3 regions of the Paenibacillus sp. V4I5 genome follow, and region 1 is predicted to be linked to each of the others. Evidence: predicted binding sites of a transcription regulator. Region 1 holds the regulator's gene; each other region holds the start of a gene.
The links. Region 1 encodes LexA, which represses DNA repair genes until DNA is damaged. Its sites were predicted from a motif close to CGAACATATGTTCG; they were not measured.

Region 1 (5,171 bases):
TAGAAGGATTCAATATTTTGACCGGCTAATGTTGTGCCCATCGGTTCAATGGTACCCGAGATCATAATCGGAAGTTCAACACCCAATGTTTCATATGCTCTGCGAATTCCGATACTGCCTGCTTTGACGTTCAGAGTATCTTGGGAAGTTTCCAAAAGAAGTGCATCCACGCCCGCTTCAACAAGAGCTAAAGCTTGCTCGTAATAGCTCTCCTCTAGTTCAGCGAATGTTACTCCACCGGTTACCGACAACGTCTTTGTTGTAGGACCCATGGCACCAATAACATAACGAGGCCACTCTGGTGTCGAATATTTATTCGCTGCCTCGATAGCAATTTTAGCTGCAGCAAGATTTAACTCGCGATGTCGGTCTTGCAAATCATATTCCGCTAGTACCACACTCGTGGTCCCGAAAGTATTGGTTTCTATCATATCAGCGCCCGCGGCGAAGTAAGCTTCATGAATTTTGCGGATAACATCTGGCCGTGTAACACAAAGAATCTCATTACATCCGTCTAGATCATCGCTTCCGAAATCATCAGCGGTTAAGTTCTCTTGCTGAATCATTGTACCCATGGCACCATCTAGGATCATGATCTTTTTCTTAAGCTGCTCTTGAATCGGTGGTTTGGTCATTGCATGACTCCCTTTCAACTTATCCTAAAGCTATAGAGAATAAAAAAAACGACAATTTATGTTAAGATTTAGTGTAACAGAATCCGGCTTCTATGAAAAGAATTTGAATTATCATAATTTCCTATAGGCTTTATCGGAAATTCTTATGTACAACCATCGACAGCTAACTGTATTTCCACTATAATACAAGTATATTTACTTTAGAAAGAGGGATGCTGCGTGGCACAAATAAGAATACGCAATACGAATGAACGTATTGAAGGCGATGAGCAGGTCAAAGCCTTCTTGGATAGTCAAAATGTTGTTTATGAACATTGGGACGCTAACAAACTTCCGGAAACACTGCGTGAGAAATTCATTCTAAGTGATGAAGAGAAAGCTCAAATTATTAGTACTTATGAAGAAGAAATTCGTGATTTGGCTGCTAGACGCGGTTATGAAATTTGGGATGTCATCGCGCTTTCCGATTCAACGCCTAACATCGAAGAGCTCCTAAAGAAATTCGAACAGGTGCACACTCATACGGAAGATGAAATTCGCGCAATCGTTTCTGGCCGAGGGATTTTCATTATCAAATCCGAAAGCGAAGTTGGCTATTTTGATGTTGAACTTGAACCAGGCGATGTGATCTCAGTTCCTGAGAACACGAACCATTTCTTCACACTTATGGATAATCGTGAAATCGTTGCAGTTCGTCTCTTCATCGAAAAAGATGGCTGGGTTGCTTATAACATTGATGATCCCGAATTTACTAAAGCTTAATTCTATTATATGAAAAATAAACCCAACAGCGCTGGACTTATTGTCCTACAGCCGTTGGGTTTTTGTTTATTCACTGTTATCCGTTCGAAATAATCGGCAAAATATCATGAAGACGGGAAACCTCATACACAGGAACGATCTCATCTCCACTTTGAAGCCCATGATGATTAATCCAAATATTGCGCATTCCTACACGGCCAGAACCAAGGATATCGGTTGTCAATTTATCTCCGATCATGATTCCTTCCTCTGCTTCTATCCCAAGTAGTCCCATTGCATAGTTGAAAATAGATGTCGCTGGCTTACCTACACCAAATTCACCGGAGATCACAATATGATCAAAGTAGGCTGCGATATTTGGGACACCTGCTAATTTTTCCTTTTGCAAATCGGGCGAGCCATTCGTTAATAACAACAATTGATAGCTGCCTTTCAAAGCATCTAATACTCGGAACGTTTCCTCATAGACGTAAGGACGGCGTCGACGTTCTGCTGGAAATAGTTCTCCAAGCTTATACCCGAGCTCACGATCCTCTATCCCCAACGCCGTAAGCCCTCTTGTCCAAGATTCCGTACGATATCCTGGAGCTAGTTTCTCAAGCTTACGAAAGTTCTCATTCTCACCTTGTGTGAAATTTGCCCATAAGCCTTCGAAGGGATTAATCCCAATCATTTTCGTAAATGCAAAGGTTTCAAAAGATTCATATAAAGAACGCGCTTCTTTGCGAACAGAAGCTTCCAATTCCTCGGGATTCACGGCTACATGCTTTGCAGCTTCAGCACATGTCGCTTCGAAAGCTTCCTGCACACTGCGATCATCCCAAAGAAGCGTATCATCTAAATCAAAAAGTACGGCTTTCAACGTCATCATTCATTTCCCCTTTTGAATGTTGTATCTATATGAGCAGCAATTACTCTTCGTCCGTAAACTTGATGGAATCAAGTTGAACTTTGAGATTGCCACGGAATGCTTCAATATACTTCTTTCTGAGTTCGTTACGTTCATCGATTTCCGCATCTGTTAAGCCAACTGTTTTCGCTTTACGAGCAAGCTCATTAATACGTTCGATATTCTGTTCCATGTTGTCACTCATAATGATCCTCCCAGTCAAAAATTCAATATGAGTACTACTTTGCCATCCCTATTAAGGAATGTCAAGAGACAACAAAAAGAGGCATAGGAACAAGTCCAAGCCTCATCATATTTAGAGTCTATTAAAAATAGTAAAGTGAAATTACGGAAGCAATAAAACCTGTCCTTCTTTCAGGGAGCTGGTGGTTAAATGATTGATTGTCTTTAATTCATGCATATAGGAACGCACGTTCTCATCACTTTTTTTATGTGCAGAAGCAATATCCCATAGTGTGTCTCCTCGTTGAATAACGACTTGATCTTGTACGACTGCTTTCGGAGAAATGTTAAAAGGCGTCACGGAAACTGGGGTTGTTGCGTTTGCAGCCCCTTCCCCTGCATAGGCTTGAACCATAGCACCAAATGAAAACACAGTACCAAGAATAACTGCTAATAGAATGAAGCGTACAATCGCTTTTGTATAACTAGAATTAAATGTCATCCCTTTGGATGTGCTAGCAGATCTATGAGGTGCGTGTGTTGTGTTAGTGTTTGAATAAGCCATATACATGAATGATCATCTCCCAAACATTTGTTCTGGTATTAGAATAACACGAACACATGTTTGAGTCAACCCTTTTTCTCGAACTTATGTTTGTACGAACTCGGGTTCTATGTTATACTTTGGGTAATGATTCCCAGTATTGGAGTGATAACTATTGAGTAAGATTTCGCAGCGTCAACAAGCTATATTGGAATTCATTAAGAATGAAGTGAAAGATAAGGGGTACCCGCCTTCCGTTAGAGAAATCGGCGAGGCAGTCGGACTAGCTTCTAGTTCAACTGTACATGGACATTTGGAGCGTCTTGAGAAGAAAGGTATGATTCGTCGAGATCCTACTAAGCCTCGTGCTATTGAAATTCTAGGTCTTGATGGTGCTGAAACGCATTTTGCGGTTTCTGTAGCTCGCGTACCTCTCGTTGGTAAAGTAACTGCCGGTGTGCCTATTACAGCAACAGAGAACATTGAAGACTACTTTCCACTTCCTGTCAGCATGGTAGGAGACAATAATGTGTTCATGCTTAGCGTCATGGGTGACAGTATGATCGAAGCCGGTATTCATAACGGCGATTATGTCATCGTAAAGCAGCAGCAAACCGCTAATAACGGAGACATTGTTGTTGCAATGACGGAAGATGATGAAGCAACGGTGAAACGCTTTTACAAGGAAAAGGATCATATTCGTCTTCAACCGGAGAACTCTGCTTTGCAGCCTATCCTCTTGAAACATGTTACGATACTAGGCCGTGTCATTGGTTTGTTCCGGGATATGTAATAGCCCTACAGCCCTTATTCTACATACAATACCAATGAGAAAGGACCGAGAGGACAATAGTCCCTCGGTCCTTTTCTATGTAAACAGCCTTTGTCGTATGAAGCAATGATCAGATGGATCAACTCAATAACGTAGAGGAGCAACAGATCCAAATATGGATTATCAAAAGTTTATCATATGAACCTTGTTCCCTACTTAACCAAGAAGGCCGAAGCGGATTCAGATAAGAGTCTTAATAGACTTCTATTACGTCTTTTAGATCGCATTTTACCTAAATAGAAGCTCCTATAGACTACACTTAGACATAATCCTCTAGTTGCTTCAATATAAAGAAATGGGGCTGTCCCAAAAGTAAATCTACTCTTGGACAGCCCCTTAAGCCCTATAGACCTTCTGGGACATTCGAATCGATATTCAGAACGGAAAGCATCCTTCCTATACACATCACACTTTTGGACGGATTAGAAGTCTCTAGAGACTTCTATCTTCCGTCTTCCTTCTTCTATCTGCTCACTATCCCCTTAAATAAAACCAGAAGTACTTCCAACTTAGAAATTAATCTAAAATTTCAACTAAAATGCAAGCGCCCAATTTCCATGACGGAAAATCGGTTCAACGGTACCATCACCACGGACACCATCGATCTCAAGATCAGCGGTCCCGATCATAAAATCCACATGAATCAAACTGGTGTTCCCACCTCGAGTTTTCAGCTCTTCACTTGATAAAGATACTCCATCCTGCAAGTTGATCGGGTAGCAGCTTCCTAAGGCCAGGTGGCAGGATGCATTCTCGTCAATGCCTGTGTTGTAGAAAATGCGATCTAGATTTGAGATCGGCGAATCAAAAGGTACGAGCGCAACTTCTCCCAAATACCGTGCGCCCTCATCCATATCGAGCAACTTAGCTAGATGCTCATAGCCGACTTCTGCCTGATAATCCACAACTTTCCCGTCCTCGAACTTGAACGAAAACCGATCCACGAGCGCCCCATTCACATTTAATGGTTTGGTGCTCGACACAGTCCCATGAACACCTGTTCGCATAGGCATTGTAAAAACTTCCTCAGTCGGCATATTCGCCACGAAACGTATTCCACTTGCGTTCTCCGTATCACCGCCAAGCCAAATGTGGCCCTCCGGCAGTTCGACTCGCAAATCTGTTCCTGCCGCTCGATATTGAAGCGCCTCGTATTGCTTCTCATTTAACACGGTGCGAACGCGCTTCAATTGCTCCATATGAACTCGCCAAGCCGCAACCGGATCATCTTCATAAACGCGATTTATCCGGAAAATTGCCTCCCACATTGCATCGATCCGCTGTTCTTCAGGCAAATCAGAGTAGACTTTGGATGCCCACGCCACC
Region 2 (5,171 bases), 1.1 Mb from region 1:
GCATACATACGATGTTCTTTGGAGAGTAGCCCCCTACATGTAGGGGGTTTTTACATTTTGACACCCTATAGGGCTTGTATTATACTGGTAGGGAGTGTTTTTTAGGACTATTGGAGGTTGTTTCTTTCATGACAGAAAAGGTTAAAGTAGTTACTCTCGGATGCGAGAAAAATTTGGTCGATTCCGAGATTATGTCAGGATTAATTCATGGCCGTGGCTTTCAGCTTGTTGAGAACAAGGAAGATGCCACTGTCATTATCGTGAACACTTGCGGGTTCATTGATGCAGCAAAAGAAGAATCCGTTAATACAATTTTGGATATGGCAGAATTAAAGCAAACAGCGAATCTCAAAGCGCTTATCGTATCAGGGTGTTTGACTCAACGCTACAAAAAGCAGTTGATGGAAGAAATGCCTGAGATTGATGGCATTGTGGGTACCGGAGATTTCGATAAAATCAACCATATCGTAGATGAAGCACTTCGCGGAAAGAAACCGGTTCTTGTTGGGAATCCGGTGTTCAATTATGATGCGGATCTGCCAAGACTCATGACTACACCTCGATATACAGCCTATGTGAAAATTGCAGAAGGTTGCGATAACGCATGTACATTCTGTAGTATTCCAATTATGCGAGGTAACTTCAAAAGCAGAAGTATGGAGTCCATTGTTGCTGAAGTAGCTAATCTTGCTGCACAAGGCGTTAAAGAGATTAGTCTAATCGCGCAGGATTCCACGAATTATGGAACGGATCTTTACGATGGTTTCATGCTGCCTACTTTGCTGAATAAAGTTAGTGAAGTGGAAGGCATCGAGTGGGTGCGACTACACTATGCTTACCCTGGATTCTTTAGCGATGAATTGATTGCTGTCATGGCATCTAATCCAAAGGTATGTAAGTATATCGATATGCCACTTCAACACAGTGAAGATTCTATTCTCAAACGTATGCGTAGACCTGGCCGCCAGAAGGATGCACGTGAACTAGTTCGTAAAATTCGTGAAGCGATTCCGGATGTTGCCCTACGTACATCACTCATTGTAGGTTTCCCAGGCGAAACTGAACAAGACTTTGAAAACTTAAAACAATTTGTTCGCGACATTCAGTTTGACCGTCTCGGTGTTTTTGCCTATTCCAAGGAAGATGATACGCCAGCAGCGCGTTTGCCGGACCAAGTTCCTGATGATGTCAAAGAGTATCGTGCGAACGCGATTATGGAAATTCAGCGAGAAATCTCGAATCTGCGTGGCGGACGCCGCATCGGGCAGGAAATTGACGTGCTTATCGAAAGATACGATGGCAGAAGTGATGTATATATTGGACGTTCTCAATTTGATGCTCCTGAGATTGATGGAGAAGTATTCGTGTCAAATGCGAAGCTTAACATTGGTGAATTAGCTAAGGTTCGTATTACCCACTCTTATGAGTTTGACTTATCCGGGGAGGTAATTGCATGAACCTGGCCAATCGCATCACCGTGGCGAGGATTTTATTAGTACCTATTATCATGTTTTTTCTGTTGATTAAGGTGAAATTCCCTCAAATACGGATAGAGGAATTTAGCATAACATATAATCAAATTATTGCTGCTTTAATTTTCATTATTGCTGCGAGTACAGACAGTTTAGATGGTTACATTGCCAGAAAACGTAATCTTGTAACTAATTTGGGCAAGCTGCTTGATCCTTTAGCGGATAAGCTGCTTGTTACGGCTGTGCTCGTCTCATTAGTCGAAATGGATAAAGTAGATGCTTGGATTGTCATTGTCATTATCAGTAGGGAGTGGGCTGTTACAGGACTTCGCCAAATTGCTCTATTGGAAGGCACAGTGATGGCGGCTAGCAAATGGGGAAAAGCGAAGACGGCAGCTCAGATTACAGCCATCATTGCACTTCTTATCAATAATTTTCCTTTTACGTTTATGCACTTTCCTTTTGATGTTATAGCTAGTTGGGCAGCTGCAATTATTACCGTGTATTCTGGTGTAGAGTACTTTGTGAAAAATAAGCATGTCATAGATTTTTCGGAAAAGGCTTAATAGGGCAACCTATTGTTTTTTCTACCACTTAAGAAAGTATAAGTTTTCGGCTCCCGAAAACCGCTTTCTTATTGGCGATAAAAATTACCTCTAAACGCGGTCGCTCATCTTTGAATGGCCGAGGGTAGAGGTTTTCTCATGTTAAGGAGGGAACTCGAGATGAAAGCAGAAATTATCGCTGTTGGAACGGAACTTTTACTAGGCCAAATTGTAAATACAAATGCTCAATTTCTCTCCAGAGAATGTGCTGCACTTGGCGTAGACATGTATTTTCAAACGGTCGTTGGTGATAATGAACAGAGATTGCTGGATAGCTTCAAATTAGCTGCTTCAAGGGCTGATGTCGTTATTTGTACAGGAGGTCTTGGACCTACGCAGGATGATTTGACGAAGGATGTGCTTGCTGCGTTTGTAGGCCGTGAATTGATTGTGCATGAGCCCTCTATGAAAACAATTACAGATATGTTCCTGTCGCGCGGGATCCATATGGTGGAAAGTAACAGACGACAAGCGATGATGCTAGTGGGAAGTGATCCTTTACATAACGAAACAGGGCTTGCTGTTGGTGTAGCATTTACATACGAAGGGACACATTTCATTCTTCTGCCAGGTCCGCCCAAAGAAATGAAACCGATGTTCTCCAAGTATGCGGCTCCTTGGCTGCGTGCACGGATGACCAATGAGATTCCGCTTTATTCCAAAATGCTCAAATTTGCCGGCGTCGGTGAATCTAATTTGGAACATCAATTACTTGATCTAATCCAAGCTCAAACGGACCCAACGATCGCTCCATACGCCAAAGAAGGCGAAGTGACGATTCGCTTAACTACTCGTGCACAGACATCTTCAGAAGGCGAACGAAATCTTCAAGCGACCGAACAAGAGATTAGAATGCGATTAGGAGAGTATCTCTATGCGGACCAAGATGTTCCCATCGAAACAATTGTGCTGCAATTGCTTGGCGAGAAGAACCAGACGCTTGCTGTGGCCGAAAGCTGCACAGGCGGCTTGCTAAGTGATTTGATTACTGCAGTGCCGGGGAGTTCCCAATCATTTCTTGGAGGAATTATTTGTTATTCGAATGCCTTGAAGCATAAGCTCCTCGGTGTTCCAATGGAAGTGCTGGAAGGGGAGGGTTCCCCTGGTGCTGTTAGCAGCGAGACAGCAACCTTCTTAGCGGAGCAATTGATTACTGTGACCGGAAGCGACTTTGGCATATCAGTCACGGGTGTAGCCGGTCCAAGTCCGTCTGAAGGCAAGCCAGTAGGGCTTGTTTATATAGGTTTTGCTCAAAAAGACGCAGCAACAACGGTTATTACTTTGCAGCTATCTGGTAACCGGGAGTCCATTAAGCATAGAGCTGCCAAAAGCGCACTCTATCATTTATGGAAACAGTTGAAAGATAGCTAGAGTTCGCATATAATGAGACTAAGTGTTAACGGAAGAACCGTAACAAAGCGATAACTTTGTTGCGGTTTTTTGTTTGTTCGCTAAAAAGTCGAATGTATGTTCGAAAAAATGCTTGGCAAACACCTGAAAACAAGTTATCATATACCTATAATGATAGAAGAAGGAAGTGAGTGTTTTGTCAGATCGTCGCGCAGCACTTGATAATGCTTTACGTCAAATTGAGAAACAGTTCGGAAAAGGCTCCATTATGAAGCTTGGAGAATCTACACATATGCAAGTTGAAACGATTTCATCCGGCTCTCTTGCGCTTGATATCGCTCTTGGAATAGGTGGATTTCCACGCGGAAGAATTATTGAAGTATACGGACCAGAGTCTTCCGGTAAAACTACTGTAGCTCTACATGCAATCGCAGAAGTACAGAAGAATGGTGGACAAGCAGCTTTTATCGATGCGGAGCATGCATTGGATCCTTCTTATGCAAGCAAGCTTGGTATTAATATAGATGAGCTTCTACTCTCTCAGCCGGATACCGGTGAACAAGCACTTGAGATCGCTGAAGCACTAGTACGAAGTGGTGCTGTAGATATTATTGTTATTGACTCTGTAGCCGCTTTAGTACCTAAAGCAGAGATTGAAGGCGATATGGGTGATTCTCACGTGGGTCTGCAGGCACGCTTGATGTCCCAAGCGCTTCGTAAGTTGTCCGGTGCGATCAACAAGTCCAAAGTTATCGCGATATTCATTAACCAGTTGCGTGAAAAAGTAGGCGTTATGTTCGGTAACCCAGAGACAACACCTGGTGGCCGTGCACTTAAGTTCTACTCATCCGTTCGACTAGATGTTCGTCGTGTGGAAACAATCAAACAGGGTAATGATATGGTTGGTAACCGCACAAGAATTAAAGTCGTTAAGAATAAAGTAGCTCCGCCGTTCAAACAAGCGGAAGTGGATATTATGTACGGTGAAGGAATTTCACGCGAAGGCAGTATTATTGATATCGGAACAGAGATGGATATCGTTAATAAAAGCGGAGCTTGGTATTCGTATGAAGGTGAGCGTCTTGGTCAAGGCCGTGAGAATTCGAAGCAGTTTTTGAAAGATAACAAAAGTATTTCGGAAACGATTGAATTACGGATTCGAGAGAACAGTAATCTAATCAAAGCAGTCCCTCTTAATGTTGACGAGGAAGACGATGAATTGGAACCAGATTTCGAATAAGTTTTAAATGATCATACATGAAAGCACCTTAAACCTTGTGTTAAGGTGCTTTCTTCATTGAAGGAGTTGGTTAGTTTTGAATAGCGAAGAGCAACAACCATTGTTAATCATCACCAAGGTAGAGAAACAGAAGCGTGGTAAGCATCGATACAATATATTTCTAAATGAAGAATACGCATTCTCGGTTCATGAAGACATTTTAATCAAGCATCGGTTAAACAAAGGAGAAACGATACATCTACAAGAAATCGAAAGCATTACGCTTGATGAGGAACAGAATATGGCTTATATAAAGGCAATAAGCATGATAGGCAGACGACCACATTCATTAAGTGAAGTAAAACGTAAGCTGAAAGAGAAAGGATTCGAAGTGCATATCATTGCATGGGCATGTGAGAAGCTTGTCCAGCAAAATTATATCAATGATGAGGAATTTGCGAAAATGTGGACAGATAATCGCATTATTTCGCAGCGAAAAGGTCGTAATCTCATTCGACAGGAGCT
Region 3 (5,171 bases), 4.5 Mb from region 1:
TATAAAAAATTCGTTTACATTGAATGCTATAACATTGACAAATCATACTGAGAAAAGCTATGATATCTCTTGTTGATTTGAAAGTAACAGGAGGTGTTTTGAATATGGCTGTTCCTCAAAGAAGAACGTCCAAAACACGTCGCGATAAGCGCCGTACTCACTTTAAACTGGCTGTGCCAGGAATGGTGAAGTGTGAACAATGTGCAGAATTAAAAATGGCACATCATGTTTGCAAAAACTGCGGTTCATATAAAGGTAGAGAGATCGTAAAAGCTCAATAATAATATGAATTGCATCTTAAATGACACTCTAATCAATTAGAGTGTCATTTTTGTATGATAAAGACATATAAAAAGACTGTATTCACTAAGGGGGAAGTAAAAATGACACCAAAACTAGATGTTAACCAAATCATTAAAGACCTTAGTAAAACAGGTGTAATAGAAACAACCGCGATAGCTGCTAATAAGATGAACGGGACCACGGAAGGACTTGTGTATACTCTTACAGTAAACGATGAACCCAAATACGTGCTGAAGATGGATAGCCCTCAAAATATTTTCTTAGTGGAACAATTACATCTGACTTATATAGAAAGCACTTTGTTGCCGAAACTTCTTTATACTGAACCTAATAAAGCATTCATTGTATATTCATATATTACTGGTACAACCCATTATAATCGTGGTTCAAAAATAGACTGGCTAACAACTCTAATCAAAGAACTCTTGAATCATTATGCAATTTATCAAAAAACAGACAAGTGGGGCTTCTGGTTGGAAGATCCTTGTCAAACTTGGCATGAATATATTGATCAGGGTGTGGAATATGCTCGAATTAATATTGGAAGTCTTTTACCCACTGAGGATTATTATAAAGTGAAATCATTTGTTGAAAACATATCGAAGGGAGAGAGACAAGAACGGTTTTTGCTTCACGGCGATTGTGGTGTCCATAATTTCGTGTTTGATAAAAATGCATTAATAGGAGTAATTGATCCCTCACCGATTGTCGGGCCTTTGCTATATGATTTTATTTATGCTTTTTGCTCCTCACCTGACGATTTGAACTTGGAAATTTTATTTCAAGCATTCACTTTACTAACTCATGAACCAATAGAAAGATCAAGGCTTATTGAAGAAGTGATCATTCAACTTTATTGTCGCATCGGGATTTGCTTAAAACATCATCCACATGATTTATCGGATTACTTAAAAGCATGGGACTATTGGAAAGTCTTATCGTAATGAAAAAAAACAAACGTCTTTATTCCGATGAAATGAACCGGAGCAGAGAGGCTTGTTTTAAATGAATTTTTTGATAATTGCTGTTTTCCCTAAACAACACCTTGAGCAATCATGGCGTCGGCCACTTTTGTAAAGCCTGCAATATTGGCGCCTACTACAAGATTGCCCGGATGCCCGTATTCCTCTGCCGCTTGGACGGCACTTTTGTAAATATTTTTCATAATCGCATGGAGCTTATCGTCCACCTCATGGAATTGCCATGAGTATCTCATACTGTTTTGAGACATTTCTAGCGCTGATACGGCAACACCGCCTGCATTCGCTGCCTTGGCCGGTCCAAAAAGCACACCTGCCTGTAGGAATACATCAATCGCTTCCAAGGTAGATGGCATATTCGCGCCTTCCCCCACCGCAATTACTCCGTTGCTTACAAGGATCCTCGCAGCATCCTCATTAATCTCGTTCTGTGTTGCGCTAGGAAGCGCAATGTCACATGGAACGGACCATATGCCGTGACAACCCTCATGATAGGTTGAGGTCGGATGATCCTTTACATACTCGCTGATTCTCTTTCTATCCACTTCCTTCAACCGTCGAATCGTGTCTAAGCAGATCCCTTTTTTATCATAGATATAGCCATTGGAGTCGCTGCAAGCAACGACCTTGGCGCCTAGTTGTATCGCCTTTTGCATGGCATAGATGGCCACGTTGCCGGAACCGGAAACTACTACGGTGCTGCCCTCGAAGCTAAGGCCCTTGGATTGCAGCATTTCATTCACAAAGTAAACACATCCATACCCAGTTGCTTCAGTGCGTCCTAAGCTGCCGCCATAGATGATACCTTTACCTGTCAGTACACCAGCCTCGTGAGCACCGCGAATTCTCTTGTATTGACCGAACATGTAACCAATTTCGCGTGCGCCTACGCCAATGTCTCCTGCCGGAACGTCGGTGTCCTGACCCATATATTTATAGAGCTCTGTCATGAAACTTTGAGTAAAGCGCATGATTTCATTATCGGACTTTCCTTTAGGATCGAAATCGGAGCCGCCTTTTCCGCCGCCGATCGGCTGGCCTGTAAGGGAGTTTTTGAAAGTTTGTTCAAATCCAAGAAATTTAATAATGCTCGCATTAACGGAGGGATGAAAACGCAACCCACCCTTGTACGGCCCAATCGCACTGTTAAATTGAACACGAAAACCACGATTAACTTGCGTTATCCCTTGGTCATCTACCCAGGGCACGCGGAAAGTGATTAAGCGCTCTGGTTCCACGATCCGCTCAAGAATACCGTATTTCATATACTTCGGATGCTTAGAGAGAACCGGGATCAGCGACTCTAAAATCTCCTTCACAGCTTGATGGAACTCATATTCATAAGGATTACGTTTGACTACGGTTTCGTATACGACGTGTACATATTCCCTTGCAACTGCCTCATTATCCACTTGAACAATCACAACCTCATCCACCTTCATAATCAGTTATAGTAAAATGTCTAATAGTATAGTTTTACCTTATCCTTGGCAATTGGGCAATTAAAATTTACATGTCATGTAAGCTTACTTTTTTGTGTTAATTAAGTGCTCATTTGGTATAAAATAACATGACATACATGCTGCACTACTAGGGGGTGAAGTTGATGTGATTGAGGTGGGTAACAGGGCGCTTTCTGTCAGTTTGGCCTTATTGTCGCACTAGATTAGATGAGGACAAATTTTTGTAACATGACGGAAAATAATAGTTCAACATTAAAAGGGCTGCAGGGGCAGCCCCAAAAAATCGGAGGTATAGGATCAACCTAAGTTATTTGGAGAGTAGCTTCAAAAACTCACGCATGAAGCCTGGTAAATCCGGCCAAGCGTGACCAGTGACTAATTTACCATCCACATGAAGTAAATCTGTTGTATACAAAGCTCCGAGCTGCTCGACATCTAAACGACAAGCGTTATAGGCAGTCATGGTGCGGCCTTCAAAAAAGCGATTGTCTTTTAAAGCGGAGAATACCTGTGCAGCATGGCAAATAGCGCCGATTGGTTTATCAGCTTCAAGGAAGTGACGAATAATACGTGGAACATGTTCGTTCGAACGGATGTACTCTGGGGCTCTGCCTCCAGGAATGATTAAACCATCATATTGACTAGGATCTACATCAACGAAAGCGATGTGTGACGGCAGCAGATGCCCCGGTTTCTCTGTATAGGTCTCCCAATCGTCGATAAAATCGTGAACGACTGTACGAAGTACTTTCTTCGTCGGTGAAGCAATTATGGCCTCGTACCCTTCCTCTAATACACGAAAATAGGGGTAATAAACTTCTAGAACTTCTGCAGCATCACCAGTTAGAATTAAGATTCTCTTTGACATGGAATCACTCCTTGGAAATAGATGGTAACCACCTATAATTATGAATAAACCTCGTTTCGTTGTAAACGGGTGGAATTTGATACGATTTGTCGAATCGAACGAATGAAGTATATCCCAAAGACTCTTTACCACTCATCCTACTAAAAGTATAATAAGATTAGAACGAATGTTCTGGGATTGGAGTTGAGTCATAATGAGTATTAGTAATCGTGAGAATAAAAAGATAGCCAACGTAATGGCTAATGCCTTACTTAGCCAGCAATTTATTATTGTAAAGATTTATAATGAGGCTGGGGATGGGCAAATTACAGGTCTAATAACCAAAATTGATCAAGAGATAAGAAGAGTAAAGTTATCCCACGAAAATGGTACGGATTGGGTAGCATTTGACGATATCTTGAATGTAGAATTGGTGGAATAATACTTAAGTTATACTTTGCTTTTTATTTGGCAATACTAGTGGTTATTGCGTTAAAAACGGAAAAGAAAGAAAACCTGTTTACCGGATAATGTTCGAATTAAAAATGTATCCATATTGGAATTGAAAATTGAATAAAGTATTGCCTGCAATATGGTTAATTTCTCTTTTCAGGTAAGACGCAAGAATGAAGAAGCTGAGATCAATGATCCAGCTTCTTTTTATTTTCTTCGGTGAAAATAAAGTCAGTAGCTTCATAAAAACCAGCGTATTCATCCCCTAAAATTGAAAGCAAAAGTGAATTTCGTAAAAGGTATACTGAAACGTGAGGGAGAAAAAAAGGTCTTCCTTGTACAAAAACAAACATTTAGTGATTGACCAATCAATAACAAGATGATATGATGATTTCAAGTTAGTGATTGATCAATAACAAATAACGAAATGAGGCCGATGAAAATGGAAAAAGCAATTGTAATTGGAGCAACGGGCGGGACGGGAGCAGCCATCACGGAAGAACTGGTCAAACGGGGGATACGTACTATTGCATTTGGGCGTTCGCGTCAGAAATTGGAGCAGTTTGCTGGAAAGCTTGGAAATCCCGCGCACTTGACACTGGCCGTTGGAGACGCAATGCGCCCTGATGATATTGTAGCTCAAGCAGGCGGTGCTGACGTTTTGTTCCATTGCGCGAACGTACCCTATCACGAGATGGAGAAGAAGCTGATACCTCTAGGCCAATCGGTCATGGAGGCGGCAGAACGGCTAGCGATTAGAGTTGTAGCGATTGACGGGATCTATCCTTATGGGAGAAGACAAACAGCTCTTGTGACAGAAGAGCATCCCAAACAGCCTCATACGAAAAAAGGAAAAGTCCGCCTGGACTATGAGCGGATGTTGTTTAGCAAGCGGTGGAGCAAGGCCAAAGTCATGATTGTACGCTTGCCCGACTATTATGGACCAACGGCTAATGAAGCCTCGTATTTAGGTTCAACCTTAGAAGCGATCGCTGCTGGGAAAATGGCTTTTTTCGTTGGCAACATGCATGTTCCTCGCGAATTCGTTTACTTGCCGGATGCGGCTGCCATGATTACCGAGCTGGCAAGCAAAGACTTCAGTTACGGACAGAACTGGCATATACC

Region 2: the regulator LexA is predicted to act here: its motif matches at 3,538-3,551, upstream of recA (recombinase RecA).
Region 3: the regulator LexA is predicted to act here: its motif matches at 3,774-3,787, upstream of QFZ78_RS28430 (YolD-like family protein).

What each region holds. Positions count from the first base shown of each region.
Region 1 covers NZ_JAUSZB010000002.1:1,310,282-1,315,452, forward strand. Annotated here, with positions in the region: gene metH (methionine synthase) at 1-635, opposite strand, end outside; gene QFZ78_RS08145 (1,2-dihydroxy-3-keto-5-methylthiopentene dioxygenase) at 855-1,397, shown strand; gene QFZ78_RS08150 (HAD family hydrolase) at 1,474-2,265, opposite strand; gene QFZ78_RS08155 (DUF896 domain-containing protein) at 2,309-2,491, opposite strand; gene QFZ78_RS08160 (LysM peptidoglycan-binding domain-containing protein) at 2,633-3,040, opposite strand; gene lexA (transcriptional repressor LexA) at 3,189-3,806, shown strand; gene QFZ78_RS08170 (aminopeptidase) at 4,379-5,171, opposite strand, start outside.
Region 2 covers NZ_JAUSZB010000002.1:180,729-185,899, forward strand. Annotated here, with positions in the region: gene rimO (30S ribosomal protein S12 methylthiotransferase RimO) at 129-1,457, shown strand; gene pgsA (CDP-diacylglycerol--glycerol-3-phosphate 3-phosphatidyltransferase) at 1,454-2,038, shown strand; gene QFZ78_RS02690 (competence/damage-inducible protein A) at 2,198-3,448, shown strand; gene recA (recombinase RecA) at 3,624-4,667, shown strand; gene QFZ78_RS02700 (regulatory protein RecX) at 4,744-5,171, shown strand, end outside.
Region 3 covers NZ_JAUSZB010000002.1:5,781,053-5,786,223, forward strand. Annotated here, with positions in the region: gene rpmF (50S ribosomal protein L32) at 105-281, shown strand; gene QFZ78_RS28415 (aminoglycoside phosphotransferase family protein) at 384-1,247, shown strand; gene gdhA (NADP-specific glutamate dehydrogenase) at 1,337-2,707, opposite strand; gene QFZ78_RS28425 (DJ-1/PfpI family protein) at 3,054-3,614, opposite strand; gene QFZ78_RS28430 (YolD-like family protein) at 3,808-4,035, shown strand; gene QFZ78_RS28435 (SDR family NAD(P)-dependent oxidoreductase) at 4,489-5,171, shown strand, end outside.